DNA from 3 places in the Pseudorhodobacter turbinis genome. Region 1 is predicted to be linked to each of the others. Evidence: riboswitches for the same ligand, from Rfam matches in the RefSeq annotation. Region 1 holds a riboswitch; each other region holds the start of a gene.
The links. Region 1 has a riboswitch for cobalamin ahead of nrdH (glutaredoxin-like protein NrdH). Riboswitches for the same ligand answer to the same signal wherever they lie in the genome.

Region 1 (7,097 bases):
ACAGGGTCAGGGACAGGCCTTGATCCACATGTTCGGTCGCGGCAGCATAGGTGTCGATGATCGCATCCGGCCCGATTTCATAGGCGTCGCGGTAGTATTCCAGATTGTCATTGTTCATGAAGGCGGCCGGGTAATAGACGCGGCCGATCTTGCCTTCCTTGCGCACTTCGATCTTGGAGACAATCGGATGGATCGAGGAGGTGGAGTTGTTGATATAGCTGATCGAACCGGTCGGTGGCACCGCTTGCAGGTTACGATTGTAAAGCCCGTGGGCCATGACATCGGCCTTGAGCACCTCCCAATCGGCGCGAGTGGGCAGGGTGATGTTGGCAAACACACGGGTGACATCCTCGGATGTGGGGAGCCAGTCACGGGTGGTATATTTGTCAAAGAACGACCCGTCCGCATAGGTTGAATCCTCAAAGCCGACGAAAGTCTTGCCACGCTCTTGCGCCAAAAGATTGGAGGCGCGGATCGCGTGATAGGCAACGGCGGCAAAGTAAACGGAGGTGAATTCGACGCCTTCCGAGCTGCCGTAGTGAATGCGTTCGCGCGCAAGGAAGCCGTGCAGGTTCATCTGGCCAAGGCCGATGGCATGGGCCTCATCATTGCCGTGACGGACCGAGGGCACGGAATCGATCGCCGACATCTCGGACACAGCCGTCAGCGCGCGCACGGCGGCCTCAATCGTGGCGCCGAAACCGGGGCCGTCCATCGTGGCGGCAATATTCAGGCTGCCAAGGTTGCACGAAATATCGGTACCCATTTTGGAATAGCTAAGGTCGTCATTGAATTCCGACGCGCGGTTGACCTGCAAAATTTCCGAACACAGGTTCGACATGCTGATCCGGCCCGCAATCGGGTTGGCGCGGTTCACGGTGTCTTCGAACATCACATAGGGGTAGCCGGATTCGAACTGGATTTCCGCGATGGTCTGGAAAAATTCCCGCGCGTTGATCTTCTTTTTCTTGATCCGCTTGTCATCCACCATCTCGGCGTATTTCTCGGTGACCGAGATTTCCGAGAAGGGAACGCCGTAAACTTTGGCCACGTCATGCGGCGAGAAGAGGTACATATCCTCATTTTTTTTGGCCAATTCAAAGGTGATATCGGGGATCACCACGCCAAGCGACAGGGTTTTGATGCGGATCTTTTCATCGGCATTTTCGCGCTTGGTATCAAGGAACTGGAAAATATCGGGGTGGTGGGCATTGAGGTAAACCGCCCCCGCACCCTGACGCGCGCCCAATTGGTTGGCATAGCTAAAGCTGTCTTCTAGCAGTTTCATCACCGGAATGACGCCCGAGGACTGGTTCTCGATCCCTTTGATCGGTGCACCCGCCTCGCGCAGGTTGGTCAGCATCAAGGCCACACCGCCGCCACGCTTGGACAGTTGCAGCGCGGAGTTGATGCCGCGACCGATGCTTTCCATGTTGTCTTCGAGCCGCAGCAGGAAACACGAAATCAGCTCGCCGCGTGATGCCTTGCCTGCGTTCAAAAACGTCGGCGTGGCGGGCTGGAAGCGGCCTGCGATGATCTCTTCCATAAAGCGCATGGCTTGGGTTTCATCACCGCGGGCCAGCGCAAGGGCGACCATGACCACACGGTCCTCATAGCGTTCCAAATAGCGCTGCCCGTCACGGGTTTTCAGCGTGTAGCTGGTGTAATATTTGAACGCCCCAAGGAAGGTCGGAAAACGGAACTTGGCGCCAAATGCTGCCTCCCAGATCTTGCGCTGAAAGTTCTTGGAATATTGATCCAGCACTTCGCCTTCGTAATAGCCTTCCTCGACCAAATAGCCGAGTTTTTCATCAAGGCTATGAAAGAAAACGGTATTTTGATTGACGTGCTGCAAGAAATACTCTCGTGCAGCCTTGCGGTCAGCATCAAAGCGGATGTTCCCCGCATCATCATAGAGGTTTAGCATGGCATTTAATGCGTGGTAATCCAGCGCAGGCTTTACGACGTCGAGCATTCAGTCCCCCAGAATTCGGCAAGGCCCGTTCGGACACGGGTGATATCGGTTTCGGTTCCCGCCAGCTCAAACCGGTAGAGCACGGGGATATTACATTTTGCGGAGATCACGTCGGCAGCACAAGCATAGGTTGTGCCGAAGTTACGATTTCCGGCGCCAATAACGCCGCGCAAGCCCGCGCGGCGTGATGGATCATTCAAAAAGCGGATCACTTGTTTTGGAACTGCCCCACGCCCCTCGCCATCGGCGAAGGTAGGGCAGATCAACACATAGGGTGTAACAAGATCCGGCATAGGGTCGTTCGGGCGAACAGGGATTCGCGCAGCAGCTAGACCCAATTGTGCAATGAAACGCGCCGTATTTCCAGAGGCCGACGAGTAATAGACAAGCCGGGTCACATCATCAGGCCAATTGGCCAATCATATCAGGGCGAAAGCCCGCCCAATGCGCATCACCGGCGATCACAACGGGGGCTTGGCGGTAGCCCAACGAGGTAACGCGGTCCATCGCGTCTGCGTCTTCGGTCAGGTCTACCACAGTGTAGGTGATCCCTTTTGCATCCAAAGCGCGGGTGGTGGCGGTGCATTGCACGCAAGCGGGTTTGGAGTAAACGGTGATGGTCATGCCTGTGGCCCCTTTATCAGTGTTTTTAATGCGCGGGTGTGGCACATGATTAAAGCAGGTTTCGGTCCTGTTTCCAATCACGTATTCACGCCCGCTGCGCGGTTTCGTCTTTGGTGTCAGGGTCGGTTTTCCGGCTCGGTTCCCATTACGCGGCCAACACCTCAAGGCCTACACCCCAAGCTATATGTTAACGTTGCGAACCACTTACAATTGCGGTGGCAGCGCCCTTTCGGGCAAACTGACCGTACCGGCTTTCCTTTTAACCCCGAGTCGCCCCGAGGCACCATGACACCAGCAGTGGTGGAGTAGAGGGGGTAGTTTGTCAATATCTTGTGGCCGCCATTCTTGCCAATATTGGGACTGTTGCTGGAAAGCGCAGGTCAATGGCTTAGAGCCCCAGCGCCTGCTAGTTGCCCCGGTTCAGGGCAATGCCATGTGTCGCGGCCAGATCCACCTCTGCCTGTGACAAGGGTTTGTAGGATATAAATTCACTGCCCGAACAGGCCGGTAGGCCCAAGGCAGTGATAAGGGGCGCGTCATAGTGCCCCGACAAAAGCAAGACGCCTTCACGCGCCAGATGGTCCCTTGTACCCCTGCCGTTATCGGACCGGATGCGGCGCATGAAATCTTGTTGCTGGGCCACGGCCTCTACCACGTCGCGGGTGATCGGCAGGCCTTGCACCTCGCGGAACAGATTGGCCATGCGCTGGTTGCCCGATTGCCCGGCAAAAATCCGTTCGATCACATCGGCGGGCACCGTGCGCCAGAAGTTTGGTGGATAGGGGTGTTCCTTCAGCAGCCACAGGATATTGGCAAACCCAAGCGCCGACACGCTTTTCTTGCCATCCTTGTTTTTGCCAAACGTTAAGTAATCGGGCCGTGCCACGATCAGGCCAAGATAGCATAAGGCCCGCACCTCATCGGCGGCGACCAGAATGCAGGGGTTGTCCACGGCCTCGGTCGGGATCATCCAATTGCTGCCCATTGTGTTCTTGATATCGACGTCACGCCCCAGAATCACGGTGTCCAGCTTGCCCTTGGGCAGGCGCAGCATGGCGCGCAGCTCTATTTCGACCCGCGTGCCGATATAGGTCTTTTCGGTCTTTTCCAATTCGTCATAGGATCGCCGTCCGGTTTTCGGCGTCATGATCACATCATCAACGCATTGCCGCAGCATCGCCGCGAATCGCGCGGCCAAAGCTAACTCGCCGCCGGCGCGATCCGAAATCTCAGTCGCGATGGCAGTTAGCAGGACGTGATCCGGATGGCCTGCGGTAACGATCGTTTCAGGAAGGGTCTTTTTCAAGGCTGCAAAGCTCAGCCATTGACCGCGCGTAGCACCCGCTTGCGAAGCGCTTTGCTGATCTGCGTTGAGACCGCCTGCGCCACCGGCGGCGGGAAGGCATTGCCGACCTGCCGGTACGCATTGGTTTTACTGCCGGTGAAATGCCAGTCGGAAGGAAAGCCTTGGATGCGGGCGACCATTTCCACCGTCAGCCGCGGCATGCCGCTGTGGAAAGGGTCGGGGGCCTCGGGGGCGATGGTGCGCCCCTCTACGCCCAAAGTGGCCCATGCGGCCCGCGCACGGGTTGGGCCAAGATCGGGGCCGCCGTGTTTCTTAGAGCCGCCGACGATGGTGGGCGCAATCTCATCAGCTTTTGCGGCCCATTCCTCGGCGCCGCGCCAGCCGCCTGCCGCCATAAGGTCGCGCAGGGTTTCGCCAACGGTGGGCGGGTTGTGGGGATTCGGCTCTGGCCAATCAAAGAAATCGGCGCGCTCTTTGGGAATCGCGACGATCACCACGCGAGGCCGAAGCTGGGGCACCCCGTAATCGGATGCATTCAACAGACGCCAATCCGTCTTATACCCCAGTTTATCCAGCTGCGTCTTCAGGCGTTCGCGGTAGTCGTGGAAAACCGCACCCAAAAAGCCGCGCACGTTTTCGATCATCACGGCGCGGGGGCGGGCGGCATCGATAATATCAATAGCGTCGTTAAAGAGGTTACGCTCATCCAATTCGCCAAGCTGTTTGCCGGCAACAGAAAAGGGCGGGCAGGGCAGGCCGCCGGCCAAAAGATCCATCCCCCTGAAATCCGCTGCGCGCTCCTTGAAAATGCGGATGTCTTCTTCCAGCACATTCCATTCGGGGCGGTTGTGACGCAGGGTATTGCAGCAGTGCTTGTCAATCTCGACCAGCGCGGTATGGGCGAATCCGGCCTTTTCCAGCCCGAGGGCTTGGCCGCCAGCGCCAGCGCAAAGTTCTACAGATGTCAGCATGTTGCCCGCTTTCTTTTCGCACATACAACCCGTTGTGATCATATAGGTCAACAGTCGAACCGGTGCCGTGTGAACGTTCTTAATTCGTTCTTACCGATACTGTCGTATCCGGGCAAGCCCGATCATCTGTCAAAGGTGTCTGTACGCCCGAACGCAAAAAAGGCCGCCCGTAGGCGACCTCTTGCATGCCTGCATCTTGGCAGGACCGAAATTGGAGCGGGCGAGGCGATTCGAACGCCCGACCCTAACCTTGGCAAGGTTATGCTCTACCCCTGAGCTACGCCCGCACTCCCTTTCGGTAAGGCAGGGTTTACAAAGAGGGCGCGGCGGCTGCAAGAGGAAAAATGCGCCCTCGGTAACTTTTTTGCATTTTTCTGCAAAACACCTCCTCGGGGACGGGGGGTCGTAAGGCTTTGGCTTGTTTTACAGGGTGTTAGGTAGGGCGCGGGATTGCTATTTCACGCGTCGCTGCCTATGCCAAAGTGAACCAGTAAAGGATCTGTCTGATGACACTTGATGAATTGTTGGCGCGCAGCGGTGGCGTTTGCGAGTTTTGTGGCGATGATACCCGCCTTGCCGGAGTAGAGGTGGAGCCCGTCGGCCCCGTGGTGCTTTGCACTGTCTGTCGGGGGGAAAGCGCGGATACGCCCGGCCATTGGCGTTGTCTTGAAGGGGCTGCATGGTCGGCGGTGCCTGCGGTTCAATATGCGGTCTGGCGCCGTTTGCGCGCGTTGGAAGAGGATTGGGCCGCCGAGTTGCGGGACGGTATGATCTTGTTGCCCGAAGTGCAGACCATCGTTGACGCGCCCGAGGCCGTAGAGCACCGCGATAGCAACGGCACTTTGTTGGCCACGGGCGATACAGTGGTTTTGATCAAGGATCTGCCTGTCAAGGGTGGCGGGTTTACCGCCAAGCGCGGCACAGCAGTGCGGGGGATTTCCCTTGTCGCCGAAAATGCCGCCCATATCGAGGGACGGGTTGATGGTCAGCGCATCGTCATTCTGACCGAATTCGTAAAGAAAAAGTAGGCCTTCGCCCAAACGGGTAGGCGCTATGCCGTTCGGGGGTGAGGAATCATATGGATTTCTGCCCCCGTTCAACTATGTTGTGTTATGGCCCCTTCGGGCTGATTTACGGAGATATTTGATGAAGCGTTTCATTCTGACCCTCAGCGCAATATCGGCCTTTGCGGTGGCACAGGCGAATGCGCAGACCGTCATCGAGGACCTTGACGGCGATGGTGCCTTTTCCATGGCAGAGCTGTCCGCGGCCTATCCCGCGATTACCGCAGTGCAATTTTCCTCGGCTGACCGGAATACCGATGGGCTTGTCGATATGGGTGAACTTGCCAACGCCGTTTCGGCGGGCACCATTTCCGAATAAGAAAACAGGGGCACCGGATGCCCCTGCTAATCCTTGATGGGGCTGGATTACTCCAGCTCTATCAACAAGTCTTTGGCGTCGATTTGTGCACCGGGGGTGATATGGATGGCTTTGACCGTCGCGGCGCGATCGGCGTGCAGGCCGGTTTCCATTTTCATCGCCTCGATCGTCAACAACAGATCACCCGCATTCACCTTCTGACCAACGCTGACCCCAAGGCTCGCGATTGAGCCGGGCATCGGTGCGCCGATATGGTTGGCGTTGCCTTCCTCGGCCTTTGGCTTGGCGGCGGTTTTGGCCTTGGCGGCGCGGTTTGGCACGCGGATCACACGGGGCTGGCCGTTCAGTTCAAAGAACACTTTGACATCGCCGTCATCCCCCGTCTCGCTGACCGCTTGTAGACGAATTTCCAGCGTCTTACCCGCAGCGATCTCGGCAGAGATTTCCTCGCCTGCGTCCATCCCGTAAAAGAAGGTGCGGGTGGGCAGGGTGCGCACCGGCCCATACAGGCGGTGGCGCGTGCGGTAGTCCATAAAGACCTTGGGGTACATCAGATAGCCGTTGAGATCCTCGTCATCGACGGTTTCCTCATCGGGTTCCTCGGCCCCCGCGGCCAGATCAGCGGCAAGCTTGGCGCGCGTCGCGGCCATATCAACGGGCGGCAGGTTCGCGCCGGGACGGTCGGTCGAAGGGGCTTCGCCTTTCAGCACCTTTTGCACGATTGCATCCGGCCAGCCACCATGCGGTTGGCCCAGATTGCCGCGCAGCATATCGACGACGGAATCAGGGAAAACCACCTCTACTACTGGATCCTCGACCTGCGCCCGGTTGAGCCCCT
Region 2 (7,097 bases), on a different replicon from region 1:
CGGCTTGAGCAGCACAGGGTTCATATCCGACACCGGCGCCAGCCCCGAGGCCTGCGCCTGCAATGCCTGCGCCCGCCCGATCTCGCCGCCATCCACCGTTACGGCGGCATTATTCGACATGTTCTGCGGCTTGAAGGGTGCCACGGTCAACCCGCGCAACCGCGCCGCACGGCACAGCCCCGCCACCAGCATCGACTTACCGACATTAGAGCCGGTGCCCTGGATCATCAGCGCGCGGCCCATCCCCTAGAATTCAACCCCTTTTTGCGCCTTGATCCCGTCGCGGAAGGGGTGCTTGACCAAGGTCATCTCGGTCACCAGATCGGCGGCCTCGATCAATTCGGGCTTGGCATTACGCCCCGTCAGCGCAACATGGGTCATCAGCGGCTTTTGCGTTTGCAGGAAATCCACCACCTCGTCGATCTCCAGATAATCATTGCGCAGCGCGATGTTTATTTCGTCCAAAAGCACGAATTGGACCTCGGGGTCGAGGATCAGCGCCTTGGCCTGTTCCCAACCGTTGCGGGCGGCGGCAATGTCGCGTTCGCGGTCTTGGGTCTCCCAAGTAAACCCTTCTCCTGAAACGACAAATTTGCACGCATCGGGGAAATGTTTTTGCAAGAAATCGCGTTCGCCTGTGGCGCGCGCCCCCTTGATGAACTGCACCACGGCGCAGGGCATCTGATGGGCGATACAGCGCATGATCATCCCGAATCCCGAAGAGCTTTTGCCCTTGCCGGTGCCGGTGTGAACGATGATCAGCCCGCGTTCCTCGGTCTTGGTTTGCATCATCCGGTCACGCGCGGCTTTGATCTTGCGCATCTTTTCGGTGTGGCGGCTGTTGGTGTCTTCCATCCGTCCCTCCTTAGGGGTTCATCGCCCTGATGTGTGGCAGCCTGCGTGCGGGGCGTCAATATGGCAGCTTGGGCTCTTGACTTGGCAGGGCCAAGCGGTCAGACCTGACCTCGTGTTGGTGCCCGGTCTTGGCTGGGTGAAAAGGGAATTTGCAATCGGGCCGAACGCGCAAGCGTTTGATCAGGTCAGCAGAGCCGCCCCCGCGACCGTGACCGGAGAGGTCACCCGAATGCCACTGGCCGATATGGTCGGGAAGGTTGGGTGACCGACAAGGGCTGCCATCCGGCACCCCCTGACATCCGCAAGCCGGGAGACCTGCCAGCACGGGATTGATCGAAACCGGGCGGGGTGCCTCGGTGGCGGGTCGCTATCGTTTTGCACCCTGTCGCCTAGCCTCGTTCTGCCTAATGAACGGGATTGCCGATGCCACAGGACCACCCCCATCCAGTCGAATTACTGGTCTGCACCAGTTGCCGCGCAGGCCAACCCGTGACCGAAGGCCAGCCGGTTCCCGGTGCTGCATTGCACGCGGCCCTGATGGCCCAAGAGCCGATGGATGGCGTTAAAATCACCGCTGTGGAATGCCTGTCGAACTGCTCGCGCGGCTGTACGGTTGCCCTGCGCGGCGGCCCTGCCCGCTGGACCTATGTTTACGGTAACCTGTCAGAGGGCACAGACGCCGCGATGGTCTATGAAGGGGTCGCGCAATACCGTGATGCCGCTGACGGGCTCGTGCCTTGGCGCGAACGCCCCGTACATTTCCGCAAAAACTGCATCGCCCGCATCCCTCCACTTCCGCAAACCCCCACCCCAGAGGTTGATCATGTCTGACCTGTCGAAACTTCCCGTTACCGTCATCACCGGCTTTTTGGGCGCTGGCAAAACCACGCTGATCCGTCACCTGATGCAAAATCCGCAGGGCCGCCGTCTGGCCGTTGTGGTCAATGAATTTGGCGATGTGGGGGTCGACGGTGATATCCTCAAAAGCTGCGCGATCCCTGATTGCCCGGCTGAAAACATCGTTGAGCTGGCCAATGGCTGCATCTGCTGCACCGTCGCCGATGACTTTATCCCGACGATTGAGGCGCTGATGGCCTTGACGCCGCGCCCCGATCACATCCTGATTGAAACCTCAGGACTGGCCCTGCCCAAGCCCTTGCTCAAGGCCTTTGACTGGCCCGATATCCGGTCGCGCATCACCGTGGACGGTGTGATTGCCGTGGCCGATGCCGAGGCCATTGCGGCCGGTCGCTTTGCGCCCAATGAAGCAGCAGTTGAGGCCCAGCGTGCGGCAGACGACTCACTTGATCATGAAACCCCGCTGTCCGAGGTGTTTGAGGATCAGATCGCTTGCGCCGATATCGTCTTGTTGACCAAGCCCGATCTGGCCGGCCCAGAAGGTGTCGCCCGCGCCCGCGCCATAATCGCCGCCGAGGCACCCCGCCTGCTGCCGGTGATTGAGGTCGCCGAGGGCGTTGTCGACCCCCGTGTGATCCTGGGCCTGGGCGCCGCCGCCGAAGATAGCCTCGACGCCCGTCCCAGCCACCATGACGGCGCCGATGATCATGACCATGATGACTTCGAATCCGTTGTCATCGACATCGCCGAGGTGGCAGAACCCGCCGATCTTGCCGCCCGGATTGAGGCTTTGGCCCGCGATCACAACATCCTGCGCGTCAAGGGTTATGCCGCCGTCACCGGCAAGCCAATGCGCCTTTTGGTGCAAGCCGTGGGCGCAAGGGTCCGCCATCAGTTTGACCGCCCTTGGGGGGCCGAGGAACCGCGGCGCGGCCGTTTGGTGGTGATCGCCGAGCATGATGATATCGATCCGGTGGCACTTCATGCTGCGTTGAACGCTCCGGCGGGATAACCTAAATGCACGTTGTCTTTCGCGAAAGCCACGGGTTGGACGAGGCCGACACCCCCACCGATCTGGGCCAAAGCCCGGGTGATCTGGTGGTGCTGTCGTTCTCGGACAGTGACCTTGGCGCTTTCGCGGCGGGCTGGCGTGCGGGTGGCGGGTGCGAGGGCCGTTTGCCCAGCCTGCGTTTGGCCAATCTGGCCGCGCTGAAACACCCTCTTTCGGTCGATACCTATGTGGAGCGCACGCTTGAGGGCGCCAAAGCCATCCTGATCCGGCTAATCGGCGGGGTGCCCTATTGGCCCTACGGGTTGCAAAGCGTGGCCGATCTGGCCCGCCGCAAGGGGTTGGCGCTGGCGGTTTTACCCGCAGACGGGCGCCCTGATCCACGGCTGGATGAGGTGTCCACCCTGCCCAAATCTACCCTGCGCCGCCTGTCACAGCTTTGCGATACCGGCGGGGAAATCGCGGCACAGGCAGCACTGGCGCAATTGGCACTTGCCGCGGGGCTTTATACCGGCCCTGTGGTCGGCGCAAAGGTGCTGCCGCAAGTCGGCGCGTGGTTGCCGGAACATGGCGCCTGTTGCCCACTGATGCGCGATCCCGCCCGCCCTCTGGTCTTGGTGACGTTCTACCGGACATGGCTGGCCGCCGCCGATATGGCCCCGATGACCGCGCTGACACAGGCGTTGCGGGACGCGGGCTTTACCGTATTGGGACTGTTCGCGCCCTCGCTCAAAGCGCCCGAAGCTGCACGCTGGCTGTCCCGCCAAGTGGCCTTTCTTGGGCCGGTCGCGATCATCAACGCCACCTCTTTTAGCGGCAAGGGCGCGAATGGGGTGTCGCCGCTGGATTTAGCTGAAGTACCGGTTTTTCAGGTCGCGCTTTCAACCGCTACGCACAGCGCTTGGGCGGAATCGGCACGCGGTCTGTCGCCTGCCGATCTTGCGATGCATGTTGTGTTGCCAGAGGTGGACGGGCGGTTGTTTGCAGGCGTCGCCTCCTTCAAAGACCCTGACACCCGCGACCCCGATCTGCAATTCTCTCGCCACGCGCATCGCCCCGAGGCCGATCGGATCGCCGCGATTGTGGCAAAGGTCGCGGGCTGGACTAACCTTGCCGCCCGCCCCGCCGCTGACCGCAGGCCTGCCTTGATCCTATCCACCTATCCGGGCAAGGACTGGAATATGGCCCATGCCGTGGGGTTGGATGCGCTGGCCTCTGCCGAGGCGATCTTGGCGGATCTGGCGACGGCGGGCCACAGCGTATCGCCCGATGCCCGCCCCCTTTCAGATGCACTCTCTGCACCGTCTGAGGCATGGCCGCTGGCCGAATACCGCGCGGCCCTGTCATCCCTGCCCCAAGAGCTACAGGACGACCTAAACGCCGTCTGGGGTGCGCCCGAAACTGATCCCGCCTGCCATGACGGTGCGTTTCATTTTGCCGTCACGCGGCGGGGCGGCGCGCTGATCGCTCTACAGCCTGAACGCGGCTCCCCCGATCTGCGCGATGTCGAGTATCATGACCTGATGCGCACGCCGCGCCATGGCTATGTCGCCTTCTATCTGTGGCTGCGGCAACAGGCGGATGTGATGATCCATATCGGCGCGCATGGCACGCTGGAATGGTTGCCGGGCAAATCGGTCGCCCTATCGGATGCCTGCTGGCCCGAGGCCTTGGTGGGCGCAATGCCCGTCATCTATCCCTTTATCGTCAATGACCCCGGTGAGGCGGCACAGGCCAAGCGGCGCATCGGGGCTGTGACCTTGGGCCATATCCCGCCGCCTCTGCGCCAATCGGGCGCGCCACAGCGGCTTTCGCGGCTGGAATCCCTGCTGGATGAGTTTTCCAATGCCGACGGGCTTGACCCGCGCCGTCGTGACCGCTTGCAAGGCGACATCCGCGCCGAGGCACAGGCCTTGGGCGTAGAGGCCGATCTGGGCCTTAGCGCTGCGACCTCATTGGCTGAGGCGATCACCCGTATCGACAGCTTTGTCTGCGATGTCAAAGACAGCCTCTTTGGCGACGGGCTGCATATCTGGGGCCGCGCGCCCGCCAGTCAAACCGCCTTTGATGGCGCAAGCGCCGCGCAGGCCGAACGCCAAGCCTTGCTGGATGCGGTGGCGGGGCGGCGTATTCCGGCGGGGCCGTCCGGCTCCCCTTACCGTGGGCGTGGGGATGTTTTGCCCACGGGGCGCAACCTTTATACCACCGATCCCCGCGCCGTCCCCAGCCGCGCCGCCTATGCCCAAGGCGTCAAACTGGCCGAGGAGCTGGTCCGCCGCCACCTGCAAGATCATGGTGATTATCCACGCGGGTTGATCGTCGATCTTTGGGGCTCTGCCACCATGCGCACAGCCGGAGAGGAATTCGCCATGGCCCTGCATCTGTTGGGGGTGCGGCCCGTCTGGGATGCCAATAGCGAACGGGTTTCCGGCATCGAGGTGCTGCCCTTGGCCGAGATGAACCGCCCGCGGCTTGATGTGACCCTGCGCGTCTCGGGGCTGTTTCGCGATGTGTTCCCCAATCTGTCCGCGCTTTTCACAAGTGCCGTTCGGGCGCTTGCCGCCCGCGATGAGGCGCCCGACTGGAACCCCTATGCAGGCACGGATGCGGGCGCGCGGGTCTATGGCCCGATGCCCGGCAGCTACGGTTTGGGCATGGGCAACAGCCTGACCGATTACAGCGCCGAGGGCCGCGCCGCGGCAGGGCAGGCATGGCTTGCGGCCAGTGCCTGGGCGCTTGATGGCGATAAAACAGTGCGTGATGAGGCCGGCATCGCCCAACGGGTCGCGGCGGCAGACAGCTTTGTCCACTTGCAGGATTTGCCCGAAACCGACCTGCTGCTGGCCGTGGATTATGCCGCCCATGAGGCAGGCTTTGCCGCCGCCAAGGCAATCACCGGCGGACAAGCCGCCCTTTGGCATCTGGACAACACCGATCCCGCCCGCCCCCGCGCCCGCAGCCTGCCCGAGGAAATCGCCCGCGTGGTTCAGGCCCGCGCTGCCAATCCGGCATGGATCGCGGGCATGCACCGCCACGGGTTTCGCGGTGCCGCCGAGATTGCCGCGACCTTGGACAACATGGCCGCCTTTGCGCATCTGGCCGATGTGGTCGGCCCCCATCTGTTTGATCTGTTCCATGATGCAACCTTGGGCGATACCGATGTCACTGGCTTTTTGCAGGCAGAAAACCCACAAGCCCTTGCCGCCCTGCGCGCCCGATTTGCGGCGCTGCAAAAGGCCGGGCTATGGCAGTCGCGCCGCAACTCCATTCTGGCGGGGATGGCCGATGGTTGACCCGATTATCCAAGGCTGGTGCCCCGGCAGCTATCGCCCGATGATGGCAGGTGACGGCTTGGTGGTGCGGGTGCGCCCGCCGCTGTCGCAGGTCTCGCCCGCGCAACTGGCCGCTTTGGCCGATCTGGCCGAAGATCACGGCACCGGCGTGATAGAGGCGACCTCACGCGCCAATCTGCAAATCCGGGGCGTGGCCGAGGCCCGCTTTGCCACGCTTTTGGCCGCACTTGACGGGCTGGGCCTGATCGCCGCCTCGGCCGAGCTGGAGGCCCGCAGCAACCTTATCCTTTCCCCCCACCGCGAGGATAGCGTGGCCGAGGATATCGCCCACACTTTGCCCAAAACCCTGATGGATCTGCCGCCCCTGCCCGCGAAATTCGGTTTTGTTATCGATACAGGCGCGATGCGGCATCTGGCCACCACCAGCGGCGACATAAGGGTGGAGGGCACCAAGGACGCGCTGATCGTGCGGGCGGACGGGGCAGCGGCGGGACGAAGGGTCACGGATGCGAACGCTGCGGTACAGGCCTGTGTTGATCTGGCGCGGTGGTTCCAAGAGACTGGCGGGGTCGGCCCTGACGGGCGAGGGCGGATGCGCCGTCATCTGGCCGCAGGGGCCGTTTTGCCCCCCGCATGGGCGAACATCCCGCCACCGCCAACCGCCGCCCAGATGCAGGCCGGATCGGGCGCGGTCGGGGCGGGCTTTGGCCTGTTTCCCGCCGCCGCCCTGCGCCAGATCGCACGTGCCACAAGCCACCCCATACGGGTTACCCCCTTCCGGCTGCTTGTGCTGCGCAAGGCCGATCTGACAGGCTTGACACATCCCGACCTTATCCTGTCGCCCGGTACGGGGCTGGCGGCGATCCACGGCTGCACAGGCGCACCCGCCTGCCCACAAGCCACCGTTCAAACCCGCACAACCGCCCGCGCGCTTGCGCCATTGTTGCCTGCGGGGAAAACACTTCATGTTTCGGGCTGTGCCAAGGGCTGTGCGCTCCAACGCCCTGCCGATTTCACCCTGGTCGGGCGGGATGGCCGCTTTGACCTTATCCGGGATGGCACGGTTGGTGCCCCCCCTTCAC
Region 3 (7,097 bases), 280 kb from region 1:
TGTCGCAGCCTGATAGTTTCGCGGGATCCGCTGGAGCGAGTTAAAGGCGGCAGTTAGGTCGTTATCGGAAATTTGGTCCAGAGGGCGGTCATCGAATGTCCGGGTCATCAACCGTCCTGTCGAGAACACGTTTGGGCTGGAGTTTTTCGCCCAGCTTGCACCAGCGTCTTTATTGAGCGTCTCGCTGGCTTTGAATTTGGAATGCCCTTGGGATCTCAGTTCGACGTACTGCTTTACGATCTCATTGATTTTACTGCACTTTTTTGTGGTAGGTTGAGGCATCTGCGGGTTGGTCGCCGTTGCAGCTGTTGGAACCGCTTGTGCAATGAGAGCATTGTTCTGAGTTTGAAGAGGGGCAGATCCCCCAGAGGGTGCAGCGTTAACGGACGGTTGGTGTGCTTGCACAGGAGGGACAGTGATCGGTGCGGGAAAGTGGGCGTGAGCAATTACTGTCCGTTGCAGTTGCGCCACGGGTTGAGTGGGCAGTGATCGATATTGTGTTGAGCATTCATAAATTCCCTGCTCACGGCTCAGATTCTCTTCTTGTGCCTCCAAAATGACCCGAAGGGCACGAAAGGCAAGTCTTTGCCAATCGGGGTCGTTCTCATCGAGGACAAGACCGAGGCGATTTGCGACCTCCTGTAATGGGCCTCGTGCTGATTGGCGATCGCGCATTGCAATTGCATGGCGGAGTGTATCGATGGCGGCGTTTACGCAGGCCAACTCATAAGCTGCGACCTCAGGAGTGCGGCATGGTGCAATCTCACGCGCGGCTTCGGCTGCATCAATGATGAAGCGGCAGAGCTCGGTCAGAATTGATTCCATTGTGTAGGGCGCAATTGCCATCGTTCTCTCCGTCAACCCGGCGAAGGCGATATCGCTCAGAAGGGTCAATTTCAGAGCGAGTGCCTTGGCCTCGGGAATGACATGGGAACGAAGTGGAAAGATCAGTGACATTTTTTTGCACGACGGGGTTCCACCCCAGGCCCGTAGGGCCTGTGGGAGGCGTCTGCGCCAATGAAAACCGGTTTTTCGGTATTCGAGATGAATCTGTGATGTGATTGAGATGCGCAAGTCTGCGACTCCTGTGCCAGCGATTGTGCCAAGCGGAGGGACAGGCTTTGTGCCAAGTGACTAACCCTCCGACTCTAAGGAGAGAAATGCCATATAAATCAGGTATTTAAGATTTATTGGCTCCGGCGGTAGGGATTGGAGCCATCTTCAATGCCTATGTAAGTCATTGAAAAATATAGATATGACCGCAACGTAACCGTAGGTGATGCCGCAGTATGATGTAGCACTTTGTAGCGTATGCTAACAAATGACGCAACTGAAGTAGGTATGGTTTGGGTCGTGAGCTACTTTCGACAACAAGGGCGGAATGCGGACATTCGCTGCATACGCGATCTCAGAATATATTCCACATTAGAGTACTTTCAACAGAACAACCCCATTCCCATAAGATTCACATGCCACCGCATTTATCACCAAAGTAAAACGGATCCAAAATCCTGAAAATCCGGTGCCAAAGATCGGCATGGCAGAACTACGTAAATGCCGCTTCGCCAAATAGGCGCATCTCGTCTATCGCCTCGTCTGTGTCGAACGCGCCGTTGCCGTTGAAAACAAGCCTTAGAGACTCCACCCCAGAACGCGCTTTAAGGGATGCGATTTGCCTGATGCAGTCGTCCGGCGCCCCAACGATCGCCTGCGCTTCGCGGAAACGATGCAAATCTGGCGGGGCGATACGGCTTGGATCCCGCCCGGCGCGCCGGGCTGCGTCTATTCGGCGTTGATGCAGCGCGGCGTAACGGTCCGTCAGTAAGCGCTGCGCCTCCGGCCGCGTTCGAGCGATGAATACGAAACGCGACAAGGAGGAATCAGCACTGCGGTCTGTCAGTCCTTCAGTTGCAATAATCCGGCGGTAGGTTTCGAATTGCGCGGCTTCGGGAGGCTCAAGGCTAAGAAGCAGCGGCAGCGCGTTTCTGGCAGCAAAACCGATGGTTTCATCTGTGGACCCGCCAATATAGATCGGGACACGCTCATCGTTGAGCAGCGGGCCGACAGGGGCGCCCGAGGAGGGCCAAGACATGCCCATATCGATTGTGGCAGTGTCGTACAGCGCATTCGTCAGGATCGTGAAGGCCTCTTCGAAACGCGTGCGGGTTTCTGAGGGGCTGATTCCCAACCGGGCCAATGTATCGGGGTGCGTTCCACGACCGATGCCAAGATCAAAGCGTCCGCCGCTTTGCCAATGCAGCTGCGCAACCATCTCGGCAAGCAACAACGGATGATAGAGCGGAAGAACCACAATAGATGTGCCAACGCGAAGACGACGGGTACGCGCCAGCACGGCAGACGCTAGAAGCAACGTCGACGGATAGGCTTGTGGGGTAGTCTGAAAGTGAAATTCGTTAAACCAGATACCGCCAAAACCCAGATCGTCCGCCAGTTCGCATATCTCCATCAGTTTTTCGTGTGGCAACTCCCGCCCGCCGCGCCCAAATCCAGCAATGTCGATCCTCATGATGCGCCCACCTCGAACGGAGCGATAATCGGGGCGTCGCGCAGTTGTCCGAATTCGGCCTCTACGCCGTAAGATTGGCGAATGGTCTGTGTCGTTAGGGTGTCGCGCCACGCGCCTTCGGCGAGCATCTTGCCGCGATGAAGAAGGGCAACCCGCGTTGCGAACCGTGCGGCAAGTGAAAGGTCATGGATCGCGACCAGTACGCCAATGCCCTGGTCGCGCACCTGATCAGCCAGAAGCCGCAGAGTGAAAAGCTGGTTTCCGATATCCAGCGCGCTCGTCGGTTCGTCCAGCACGATAAGTGGCGTCTGCTGCGCCAACGCCCTAGCCAGCATGACGCGCTGTCTTTCACCCCCGCTTAGGGCATCCATGGTGCGAAAGGCCAGATCGGCAAGCTGCAACTGGTCTAGTACCTGCTCGACAATGGCGATGTCTTTGCGAGCGGGTCTTGACCCCATGTAAGGCGTACGTCCCAGCAGACAGGTGTCGAAAACGCTGACGGGAAATCCGTCCGGCGCGCGCTGGGGCACGTATGCAATGTGCCGAGCGCGTTCGCGAGCGGATAGTGTGCTAATGTCCTGCCCGCCTAACTGCACCTCGCCGTGTGCAAGGCGGGACTGGCCCAGCATCGCCCGGACCAATGTGGACTTCCCCGCGCCGTTCGGGCCGACAAGGCCGACAATCTCGCCCGGCGTTACTGACAGGGAAACATCATCCAGCACAGCCCGCCCATCGATCATCTGCCGTAGATTATGGGCATGTAATCCGGTCATGCGAATGTCTCCCGCTTGCGTGAAATAATCAAATGCAGAAAGACCGGCACACCAACAAAGGCCACAACGATCCCTACCGGCAGAACCGTTGGACTGAACGCCAACCGCCCGACAGTATCGGCGACAAGCAGCATCGCCGCGCCGCAAATTGCAGAGAATGGCAACAAAAAGCGGTGATCACCCCCGATGATCATTCGGGCAAGGTGCGGCCCGATCAGGCCAACAAAGCCAATTACCCCCACAAAACTGATGACCGCTGCCGCTGCAACGACCGACAACAAGATAGCCGTACCGCGCAGTCGCCGGACGTTCATCCCCAGCGACTGCGCGACATCATCGCCCGCCACCGTCAATGCGTTCAGTTGCCATGCCTTGGCCTGCATGACCGGCAGCACAATGATCAGCACTGCCGCGCATAACCCGACCGCATCCCATTGCACGCCGTTCAGACTGCCAAACGTCCAATGAACGACCCGCGCCAACTGTTCCTCGGTCGCGACGAACTGTACGGCGGCTGTCATGGCGCTGAATAGGTACATCAGCGCGATGCCCGTCAAGATCATCGCCTGCGCGCCCATTCCGCGCCACCACGCCAGCGAAAAGACACAGACCGCACAAAGCAGGGCGAAGGCAAATGCAGAAAGCGGGACAAAATAGATCCCCGCAGATTGCAGGCCAACACCAAACATGATGGCGATAGAGGCGCCGAACCCCGCCGCCGAAGACACGCCGATGGTATAGGGGCTGACCAGCGGGTTGCGAGTGATCGCCTGCATCAAAACACCCGAAACTGACAAAGCAGCGCCAGCTACGATCGCCATAACCACCCGCGGCAGGCGCAAGTACACAAGAACGCGCGCTGATTGGTCATCCGTGACCAGATCAAGCTGACCAAAGCTGGCTTTCTCGATCAGCACCAGCGCGAGCGTGCCAATGCTTGTTTCATTGATGCCCTGCACAGTGACTGCCGCCGCAGCCACAATCAGCAGGGCAAATGACAACGCCACGATGACTGCGCGACGCCGACCCGAAGCCAGATACCTAGCGCCCAAGGCGCCATCCAGCGAGGTGGGGGCGGTCATCGCCGCCCCGTGTTCAGTGATGGAGACCATGGGTTTTCTCAAAAACCGCTCTGGTATGTCATGCCGGGCTGATATGGCAGACCTTGGAAATCCTCGATCCACTGGCGCATGGCCTCTTCGGGATCGATGTCAGCAAATAGGTCGGGATGCGCCCATTTGGCGATCTGAAGTGCGCCGGTGATTTTTGAGGATCCACCCGCCAGATAGTAATTGATGACATGAACGTTGTCCGATTTCGCGGCCGGTGTCGACTTGATCTCTTCCCGCCCGATCAGATTTTGCCAAGTGCGGGAAAACTGATCCTCAGGGATTGCGGTGTACGAACCGGGCTCCAGTTTAACAATCACAGCAGGCGCCCGTTGCACGATCTCCTCTGGGTCAATCGTAAAGGCGTTGGGATTGCCACGCGCGGCTGCTTCGTCCTCGATCACGATATCACCAAAAACATTCGCGCCTCCGCCCGCAGCAATCATGTCATGCCAGCCGGACCCCGGTGTGACGGTCACCAGCGGGCGCGTTTCTTCAAAATAAACTGGCACAGTTGGCACACCCTCCAGCCGCTCTGCCAACAGCTCTTTATACCCGGTGTAAAAATCGACCAACTCTTCGGCCTGTTCCTCATGCCCGAACAAACGGCCCATCAGCTCTACGTTTTCGACGTGTTTCAGTGCATCCCATGCGGTAATGACCATCACGGGAATTCCAAAGGGTTCCAGCTGCCGCGCGGCTTCTTCATAGACGCCATTGCGGGGCAGGATCACCAGATCTGGATTTTTGGCAATAATTGCTTCATAGTTCAAGTCGTTTTGGCCTTGCCCCACGACGTTGGCTTGGGTGAACTGGGGCCAATAATCCGGGTCACGATAGGTGCTGGCACCGGTCCCGACGACCTGATCAATCGCACCGATGGCACGCGCAAATTCGACTGAATAGCGGTTAAAAATCACCGCCCGTTCGATGGGCAGGTCAACCTCTACCGAACGGCCAACATCGTCAATGATGGTTTCAGAAAGGACAGCCGAAGAGCACGCCACCAACACACATGTGGTGGACAGGATGGATTTGTAGAACATAGATCACCTCGATCAGGAAAAATGCCAAAGGTGATCGAGAATGCAGGCAGCTTTGATCTGCGTCCGAACGGAACTCCGCCCAGTACTCGTGGTCCAGCCATTGCTACCTCCTAGCCGATCACCTCGTCGGCGTTTGCGTTTGTCATGGCAGGTCTCCTGGCTCGCGGCTCAAATGTTTGATGATCCCTTCCCGGCGTCGCAGCCAGTGGCATGATATCAAACTCGCCGCCTACAGTTGCGAGGGCAGCCGCAGAGAGGGATAAATCCCGTCCTGCGTTCCCTTTTCATCCGCTTGCGCGGAACCGTGACAACGCAAAACCTTTCACATCCCAATACGAAAGCCAAGAGCAATCATTGGACGATCCAGTGTTCGCACCATCGAAACCCCGCTAGATGGTGCAAACAGTCGCTCTGCGCTACGCTTTTACGAGTATATTTTGGGGTCGCGAACCCGTTACATTTCCAAATTCGGACTGTCTGGAGTGGTCGTGCAAACGTCGGTTCATCACTTATAATCCAGTCACCCTATTAAAATAGGCCATTGCCCGCTTCCGTCACTTGGCAACCGTCTTTGGATTAATGCCGCGTTCTTTGATTAACGCCGAGATCGAAGCTTGCGATCGCTGTATTGCAGCTTTGACGGCGTACTTGGTCGTGGCGCTCCCATGACGAACTTGTCCCATAATACTTCCTTCCATTCCTGAGAAAAGATCGCACCATCCAGCCCTGGGATCAAACAAGTAGTGCCTAACTCAATCGGATCGGACTAGCCCACGACTGGTTAGAGCAAGCTGCATCGCAGCGTTGACGATTGCCCCGAATGGCAGGAAAGGGCCGGTCGCTACGTTCCTGTAGGTAGGCCGGAGAACCGACCTGCACGGCACGCGCGAATTCAACCTTGCCAAATCATGGAAGCGTTCAGGAAGCCAAAAGCGACGTATCTGAACAGGCCGAACTGTTTTCTTGGCCATCGCGACCGGCTGCATACTTCTGGTTAGCAGCCTGGCCCATTTTCTGCTTCATCGTTATTAGGTCCCCCATCACGACAAGAAGGGAGGCGTTCGAAAAGGGTAGGGATCTCACTGATTATGACCTCTGAGAATGAAGATGGGCCGGTGCCACGGGCTGAGGTTGTGCTGACACCGGGCGGGGCGATATTGCCCAGTGGTGAGTTGCCGGATTTTTGCACGAAATAGTCTGAGACTGGGCAGTCTGCGCGCTGCCTTGAGGTAAGTCCCGGGGAAAAATTGGGCGCAGCGAGCGGCAGGGTCATCCCTTTGTGCTGCCAAGTCCCTCCCCAATTATGCTGCATCACTCTTCGTAGGGCGGCTCCGGGGAGTGCGATACCTACATCAAGCACGATGAGTGGGAGGCGGTCTTGCCCGAACTTGTGTTTCGTACGCGCGAGCAAAGGTGATACGATAAGCGTCGCTGGTGGTTGGAAGCTAAATCGCCGAACGGTGGAAGCCGCATGATCGGCCTGAGCACCGATGTTCGCCCAATCCCGGATACCCTGCAGTGTTACGGATAGATCCCATTGAGCGCAGGCGGGTATAGGCATGCCCAGTCAGCCTCATTCCAGAAAAGATAATCGAAAAACAATTTCGCATAACGCCACGGGTCCAGCAGGCTGCTGGTCGCA

Region 2: another riboswitch for cobalamin. It lies ahead of EOK75_RS19690 (DUF1636 family protein); the one in region 1 lies ahead of nrdH (glutaredoxin-like protein NrdH).
Region 3: another riboswitch for cobalamin. It lies ahead of EOK75_RS05995 (ABC transporter substrate-binding protein); the one in region 1 lies ahead of nrdH (glutaredoxin-like protein NrdH).

The regions. Positions count from the first base shown of each region.
Region 1 is NZ_CP039964.1:979,008-986,104, reverse strand. Features, by position in the region: gene nrdE (class 1b ribonucleoside-diphosphate reductase subunit alpha) at 1-1,975, opposite strand, end outside; gene nrdI (class Ib ribonucleoside-diphosphate reductase assembly flavoprotein NrdI) at 1,960-2,373, opposite strand; gene nrdH (glutaredoxin-like protein NrdH) at 2,378-2,599, opposite strand; cobalamin riboswitch at 2,703-2,902, opposite strand; gene EOK75_RS04615 (NaeI family type II restriction endonuclease) at 3,006-3,905, opposite strand; gene EOK75_RS04610 (DNA cytosine methyltransferase) at 3,917-4,876, opposite strand; tRNA gene EOK75_RS04605 (tRNA-Gly) at 5,089-5,163, opposite strand; gene EOK75_RS04600 (alkylphosphonate utilization protein) at 5,383-5,904, shown strand; gene EOK75_RS04595 (EF-hand domain-containing protein) at 6,023-6,259, shown strand; gene EOK75_RS04590 (pyruvate carboxylase) at 6,307-7,097, opposite strand, start outside.
Region 2 is NZ_CP039965.1:1,484,382-1,491,478, reverse strand. Features, by position in the region: gene EOK75_RS19700 (cobyric acid synthase) at 1-243, opposite strand, end outside; gene cobO (cob(I)yrinic acid a,c-diamide adenosyltransferase) at 247-855, opposite strand; cobalamin riboswitch at 955-1,192, shown strand; gene EOK75_RS19690 (DUF1636 family protein) at 1,279-1,686, shown strand; gene cobW (cobalamin biosynthesis protein CobW) at 1,679-2,725, shown strand; gene cobN (cobaltochelatase subunit CobN) at 2,731-6,015, shown strand; gene EOK75_RS19675 (cobalamin biosynthesis protein CobG) at 6,008-7,097, shown strand, end outside.
Region 3 is NZ_CP039964.1:1,255,243-1,262,339, forward strand. Features, by position in the region: gene EOK75_RS05975 (hypothetical protein) at 1-957, opposite strand, end outside; gene EOK75_RS05980 (LLM class flavin-dependent oxidoreductase) at 1,547-2,527, opposite strand; gene EOK75_RS05985 (ABC transporter ATP-binding protein) at 2,524-3,300, opposite strand; gene EOK75_RS05990 (FecCD family ABC transporter permease) at 3,297-4,382, opposite strand; gene EOK75_RS05995 (ABC transporter substrate-binding protein) at 4,421-5,455, opposite strand; cobalamin riboswitch at 5,585-5,776, opposite strand; partial or broken gene EOK75_RS21270 (IS481 family transposase) at 6,013-6,138, opposite strand.